One region of the Embleya sp. NPDC020886 genome, then DNA from elsewhere that is predicted to be linked to it. Evidence: riboswitches for the same ligand, from Rfam matches in the RefSeq annotation. Region 1 holds a riboswitch; the other holds the start of a gene.

The links. A riboswitch is a leader RNA that binds a small molecule or an ion and turns the genes downstream of it on or off. The one in region 1 is predicted to bind glycine.
Region 2: another riboswitch for glycine. It lies ahead of gcvP (aminomethyl-transferring glycine dehydrogenase); the one in region 1 lies ahead of gcvT (glycine cleavage system aminomethyltransferase GcvT).

What each region holds. Positions count from the first base shown of each region.
Region 1 is NZ_JBIRRX010000001.1:1,000,853-1,004,230, reverse strand. Features, by position in the region: gene glyA (serine hydroxymethyltransferase) at 1-178, opposite strand, end outside; gene gcvH (glycine cleavage system protein GcvH) at 175-549, opposite strand; gene gcvT (glycine cleavage system aminomethyltransferase GcvT) at 659-1,759, opposite strand; glycine riboswitch at 2,118-2,211, opposite strand; gene ACH4U8_RS04175 (AAA family ATPase) at 2,437-3,168, shown strand; gene ACH4U8_RS04170 (enhanced serine sensitivity protein SseB) at 3,198-3,378, shown strand, end outside.
Region 2 is NZ_JBIRRX010000005.1:154,363-157,740, forward strand. Features, by position in the region: gene gcvP (aminomethyl-transferring glycine dehydrogenase) at 1-1,769, opposite strand, end outside; glycine riboswitch at 1,970-2,066, opposite strand; gene ACH4U8_RS19920 (DUF4230 domain-containing protein) at 2,115-2,807, opposite strand; gene ACH4U8_RS19925 (DNA polymerase IV) at 2,863-3,378, opposite strand, start outside.

The DNA.
Region 1 (3,378 bases):
CCTGCGCCTCCAACACCGCCACGGGGGCGAAGTTCTCGGAGGCGATCATCTCCAGGGTGTTCTGCTGGCGGTGCAGCTCGTCGGTGAGGGCGGCGGCGACCTGCGGGTCCACCTCGCTCAGCGGACGGTCCAGGATCGTCACGGTTGTCAGCTCCTCGATCGGGTCGATCTCGATCATTCGCCGCAGAACGCGGCGTACTCGTCGGCCGACAGCAGGCCCTCGGCCTCGCCGTCGATGCGCACCTTGAACAGCCAGCCCGTCCCGAAGGGGTCGGAGTTCACCAGAGCGGGGTCCTCGGCGACCGCGTCGTTTATCTCGACGATCTCGCCGGAGACGGGCGCGTACATGTCGCTGACCGACTTGGTGGACTCCAACTCGCCGCACGGCTCGCCGGCGACGACCTGTTGGCCGACCTCGGGAAGCTGGACGAACACCACGTCGCCGAGCGCGTCGGCCGCGTGCTGGGTGATGCCCACGAGGGCGGGGGAGGCCGCCTCGTCGAGCCACTCGTGTTCCTTGCTGTAGCGCAGGTGCTGGGGTGCGTGCACGGGTCCATTCTCCATTCGAATGAGGTGAGTCTGTTCCGCAGGTGGGTTTGTAATGGTTTGTGCCGCCGGCCGTGCGCCCGTGTGGGTGGAGGGCGCCGTCGGTCGAGGGTCAGGCCCGCTTGTAGAACGGCAGTGCGACCACCTCGACCGGCTCCGCCTTGCCGCGGATGTCCACGGCCAGACGGGTGCCCGGTTCGGCCCGCTCGACGGCCACGTACGCCATCGCGATCGGCACGCCCAGCGTCGGCGAGGGCGCGCCGGAGGTGACCTCGCCGACCCGCTCGCCGGTCTCCGCGTCCACCACCGGGTAGCCCGCGCGCGGGACCCGCTTGCCCGGCGAGGTCAGCCCGACCAGCGTGCGGCGCACGTCCTCCTGCGCGGCGGCCAGCGCGTCGCGGCCGACGAAGTCCTCGGGCTTGTCCAACCGGACCACCCGACCCAGGTTGGCCTCGTACGGCGTGGTCTCCCGGGTCAGCTCGTGGCCGTACAGCGGCATGCCCGCCTCCAGGCGCAGCGTGTCCCGGCAGGACAGCCCGGCCGGCACCAGACCGTGCGGCTTGCCGGCCGCGAGCAGCGCCTCCCACAGCGCGACCGCGTCGCCGGGCGCGGCGAACAACTCGAAGCCGTCCTCGCCGGTGTAGCCGGTGCGGGCGAGCAGCACCGGGACGCCGGCGACCTCGGTGCGCAGGATCGCGTAGTACTTGAGCGCGGGCAGGTCGGCGTCGGTGAGCGAGCCGACGATCGCGGTGGACGCGGGACCCTGCACGGCGAGCAGCGTGTACTCCTCGGAGGCGTCGCGCACGGCGGCGTCGAAGTTCTCCGAGCGGTACTTCAGGCTGCCCGCGACCACGTCCGCGTTGGACGCGTTGGCCACCACCACGAAGTGCTCGTCGCCCAGCCGGTAGACGATCAGGTCGTCGACGATGCCGCCCTCTTCGGTGCAGATCATCGTGTACCGGGCGCGGTCGATCCCGATCTTCGAGACGAAACCGACCAGGGCGTGGTCCAGCGCACGGGCGGCGTCCGGGCCGGTGACCTCGATCTCGCCCATGTGGGTGAGGTCGAACAGGCCGGCCGTGGTGCGCACCGCGGCGTGCTCGTCGCGCTCGCTTCCGTACCGGAGCGGCATCCGCCAACCGGCGAAGTCGGTCATCGTGGCCCCGAGCGCGTCGTGCACGGCGTCGAGCGGGGTCCGGCGGTCGGTGGTCATGCGAGGGCTCCTTCGAGGGGGCGCCGGCGGGAACACCCGAGGGGCGCGGGCCGGTCGGGGGCATGGCGAACGGCCGCGGGTCCGGTCGGCGCGCACGAGGCGCGGCGCGCGGGCCGGAGGCGGGTGTCGGCGCGGAGGGCGGCGAAAGGGGTCGAGCGGTGCGGCGAATACGACAACAAAGGGGGCTCCCTGCCATGGCTTACAGCCCTTTTCGACCAAGATCGGTCGAAAAGTGGGGTGCCCTCCCCTTCTGTCATCGGAACCTGAGAGCTTCATCGCTGCCGAGCGCATCCGCGCGAAACAGTGATTTGCACCGTGGGTGAACCGCACCAGCGGTGCGATTGCTTTCCAGAAGTGCCTGACCCATGCGGTATCGGTGCCTGAGAGATTCCGGGGAGGAGTTGCTCCTTCGGCGCCCCGCTCGTGGGCGAGGACTCTTCCGCGTGGGGTCGACGGCCGATATGAGGTTGTGCCCGGCATGCTAGCGCGTGTCGTCAATCCCCCGCCGGGGCCGGGGCCGGGACCCGTCGAGTCCGCGGGTCGCGACTTCGGGGCCGCCGATTTCGAGGACTGCCGGCTTCGCGGGCCGCCGTTTTCGAGGGATGGCCACGACGCGCTCGCGCGCGCGGGTGCGACACCATGCGCAGGGCAGGACGGTTCGGGACAAGGGAGGGCTCGTGGAGACGGACTCGGCGGGGGCGCATACCGGCGCCGCGAAGGGCGGCGTGTTGATGCCCCGGTCCGTGCACGACCTCCGGGAGGAGCGCGATCGCCCGGGGGAGCGGATCGGCGACCGGGTGGTGGACGTACTGGCCTATCCGGCCTCGTGCGTGCTCGTGGTGACCGGCCTGCCCGGGGCCGGCAAGAGCACGTTGCTCGCCCGGGTGGTCACCCCGGGGCCGACCGTGGCCGTGCTGGACGCCGACCTGGTCCGGGCCCGCTGGGCGGTGCGCGCCGGGCGCATTCCGTACCGGGCCTATCGGCCGCTGGTGCGGCTCTCGCACTACGGCGAGGTGGCCCGGGCGTTGCGCGGGCCCGGCGCGGTGGTCGTGCACGACAGTGGCCGAAATCCGATCCTGCGTCGGGTGTTGGTGTTCGCCGCCCGTCGCCGCGGCAGTTCGGCGCACGCCCTGTTGTTGGACGTGACCGCCCATCAGGCGCTTTCCGGCCAACGCGCGCGCGGGCGCGGGGTCTCCACACCGGTGTTCGCCCGACATCACCGCGAGTGGCGCGAACTGCTCGCCCGACTGACGCCGTGGCTGGACGCGGGCCCCGCCTTGGCGTCCGCCCCGGGCGGCTTCACCTCGTGCGTATTGCTCGACCGCCCGGCCGCCCGAACACTCAGCCGGATCGTTTTCGCAGACCCCGTACCCGGACAGTCCCGACGGCGGCTGTCGACCGAGTCGTAAACTGCGGCGGACACCAGAGGAGCACCACCATGCCGTTCCCGGCCAATCCCGTGGAGAGCGCGCTCGTCGCGGCGATGCACGACCCGTCCCGGGCCGAGGCTCTCTTCGAGGCCCTGGCCGAGGCGGACGTGTGGGTGCCGTTGCCCGAGGGCGGCAACCCGGCCGACAGCGAACTGACGCTGCCGACCACCGAGATCGACGGCCGGCCGT
Region 2 (3,378 bases), on a different contig from region 1:
CCCGCCAGCTCGCCCTGCGAACCGGCGTTGGGCTGGAGCGAGACCTTGGCGTAGCCGGTGATCCGGGCCAGCGATTCGGCCAGACCGTCGATCAGCTCCAGGTATCCGGCGGCCTGATCCACCGGTGCGAAGGGGTGCAGGTCGGCGAACTCGGGCCAGGTGATCGGTTCCATCTCGACCGTGGCGTTGAGCTTCATCGTGCACGAGCCGAGCGGGATCATGCCCCGGTCGAGCGCGTAGTCCTTGTCCGCGAGCCGCTTGAGGTAACGCAGCATGTCGGTCTCGGAACGGTGCGTGTGGAAGACCGGGTGGGTCAGGAACCCGGTGTCGCGCAGCAGCGCGGTGGGCAGCGCGTCGACGGTGTCCGCGTCCAGCGCGGCCACGTCGCCGGTGACCCCGAACGCGCCCCAGACGGCCTCGACATGCGCCCGCAGGGTGGTCTCGTCGCAGGTGATCCCCACGTGGTCGGCATCCACCGGGCGCAGGTTGATCCCGGCCGCACGGGCCGCCGCGAGCACCTCCTCGGCCCGACCCGGCACCCGCGCCGTGACGGTGTCGAAGAAGTCGCCGTGCACGACCTCGACGCCGCCCGCCCGCAGCCCGGCCGCGAGTACGGCCGCGTACCGGTGGGTGCGCCGCGCGATCGAGGTGAGCCCGTCCGGCCCGTGGTAGACCGCGTACATGCCGGCCATCACGGCCAGCAGGACCTGCGCCGTGCAGATGTTGCTGGTCGCCTTCTCCCGGCGGATGTGCTGTTCGCGGGTCTGCAGCGCGAGCCGGTAGGCGGGCGCGCCGTCGGCGTCCACGGACACCCCGACCAGCCGGCCCGGCATGCTGCGGGTGAGCTTCTCGCGGACCGCCAGGTAGCCCGCGTGCGGACCGCCGAAGGCCATCGGCACGCCGAATCGCTGCGTGGTGCCGACCGCGATGTCGGCGCCCAGCACGCCGGGCGCGCGCAGCACGGTGAGCGCGAGCAGGTCGGCGGCGACCGCCACCAGCGCGCCCTGGGCGTGTGCCGCCTCGATCACCGGGGTCAGGTCGCGGACCCGGCCGTCGGCGCCGGGGTACTGCAGCAACACGCCGAAGCAGCCGCCCTCGGGCAGCCCGTCGGTGGTGTCGGCGACCACGACCTCGATACCCAGCGCCCGGGCCCGGGTGCGCACCACCGCGATGGTCTGCGGCAGCGTGGCCGCGTCCACGACGAACACGTCGCTCTTGGCCCGGCCGGCCCGCCGGGCCAGGGTCATCGCCTCGGCGGCGGCGGTGGCCTCGTCGAGCAGCGAGGCACCGGCCACGTCCAGCCCGGTCAGGTCGGTGACCACGGTCTGGAAGTTGAGCAGCGCCTCCAACCGGCCCTGCGAGATCTCCGGCTGGTAGGGCGTGTAGGCGGTGTACCAGGCGGGGTTCTCCAGCACGTTGCGGGTGATCACCGGCGGAGTGAAGGTGCCGTGGTAGCCGAGCCCGATCATCGAGGTCAGCACGCTGTTGCGGGAGGCCAACTCGCGCAGTTCGGCGAGCACCTCGGCCTCGGAGCGCGCGGCGGGCAGTTCGAAGCCCTCCAGCGCGCGGATCGCGGCGGGCACCGCCGCGTCGGTCAGCTCGTCCAGGGATCCGTAGCCGATCGCGGCGAGCATCTTCGCCTGCTCGTCGGTGTCCGGACCGATGTGCCGGCCGGTGAACGGCGACGCGGCCTCCAGGCCGGTCAACGAGCCGGGACCGGAGGGGAGTACGGCGTGAGCACGCGTCGGGGCAGGGGTGCGCGGGGTCATCGCGAAAGGCCTCCTGGATCGCTCCTGGACGGACACGCGGGTCGCGCGTCCACCGGCCTCCCCCTCTGTCATCGGTACCTGAGAGCTTCACCGCGCCCGGAGCACCGGTCGAACCGGTTCCCGCGGGCGCGATTTGCACCGTCGGCGAGGACCCGACCCGACTCGGCGAGCCACGTACGGATCCTGCTTTCCAGAGTGCCCACGACCACGCGGTACGGGTGCCTGAGAGATTCCGGGGAGGAGTTGCTCCTTCGGCGCCTCGTGTGCACGACACGAGGACTCTCCCGCGCGAACGTAATGGGCGACCTCAACGGTATCAGCGTGACACCGGCCGCGGCCTGCGCACTAGGCGTAGGTCACAGTGGTGGTCGGGTAGCCCAGGGAGCGCATCATGCCCTGGAGCATGCCGGTGGTGTTCCGCTCCGCGCGCTCCACCAGTCCGGCGGTTTTCGCCGCGTCGTCGATCTTCTTGGTCGCGAGCACGTACAACTGTTGCTGATCGCCGGGATTGCCGGAGAAGAAGTCGCCCATGCGGTCGAACAGGCCCCGATCCTGGGCGATCACGTGGCTGTTCTTCTGGTCCAGCGCGGCGGGCGCGAGCCGCGCGTGCGGGAGCCTGATGGTCACGCTCTTGTCCTGCGGCGAGGTCCGGATCGCGTCCTGGCCGATCCCGCCGAATTCGACGAAACCGCCGACCTGGCCGACGCCGACGAACAGCGTGCGCTGGCCGCGCACGGCGTCCGGCAGGAACTTGGCGTCCTTTTCCAGGTCCACCACGACCTGGAAGGTGCCGCTGACCGCCTCGTAGCGGCTGAGGTCCTGCACCGCCTTGAGCATCACCGGCCCACTGTGGTCCTTGGTGGTCTCGCCGAACGGATTGAATTTGCCGGGTAACAGGTTGACCAGGCCGACCAGCACCAGCGCCAGCACGATGAAGCCGACCAGCAGCGTGACCAGGAAGGCCGGCAGTCCGAGCCTGCGGCGAGCCGATCGAAAGGCACCCTGCCCTCGTATCGGCCGCTCTTTGACATCAGTCATGGTGGGGACACCCCCGAGGAGTCGTCTGCCCGGCGCCTGCCCCGGATCGACGCGGCTATCCCCGGTCGAGCGCGGGCAGCGGAATCGGTTCCCCCGGTCGCAGCGCCGGATCGGTGATCGCGAACGTGCGCACCCGACCCGGCCGTCCGCCCGGCACCTCGAAACGCACGGTGACCCGGCCGACGCCGCTGCCCTGGACCCAGCCGGGCCCGAACTCCTCGTGCAGCACGTCCTGGCCCGGCGACCAGGAGACCCGCTCCGGCTCGGCCGCCGCGGGCACTTCCGGGTCGCTCACCGGGTCCTCCTCGACCACTTCCCCGGGCCCGGGCCCGGCCGCGCCGAACAGGTCCTGCTGGGCGAAGTCGGCCAGGCCGCTCACCCCCACCCCGAGCAGCCGCACCCCGCCGGTGACGTCCACCTGGGCGGCCAGTCGGCGGATCGTCTCGCGCACCACGCCCGGATCGTCGGTGGGCCCGCGCAGCGTCTCCGAGCGGGTCAGCGTGCCGAAGTCGTAGCGGCGCAGCTTGAGCACGATCGTGCGCCCGGAGCGCCCGGCGGCGCGCAACCGCTC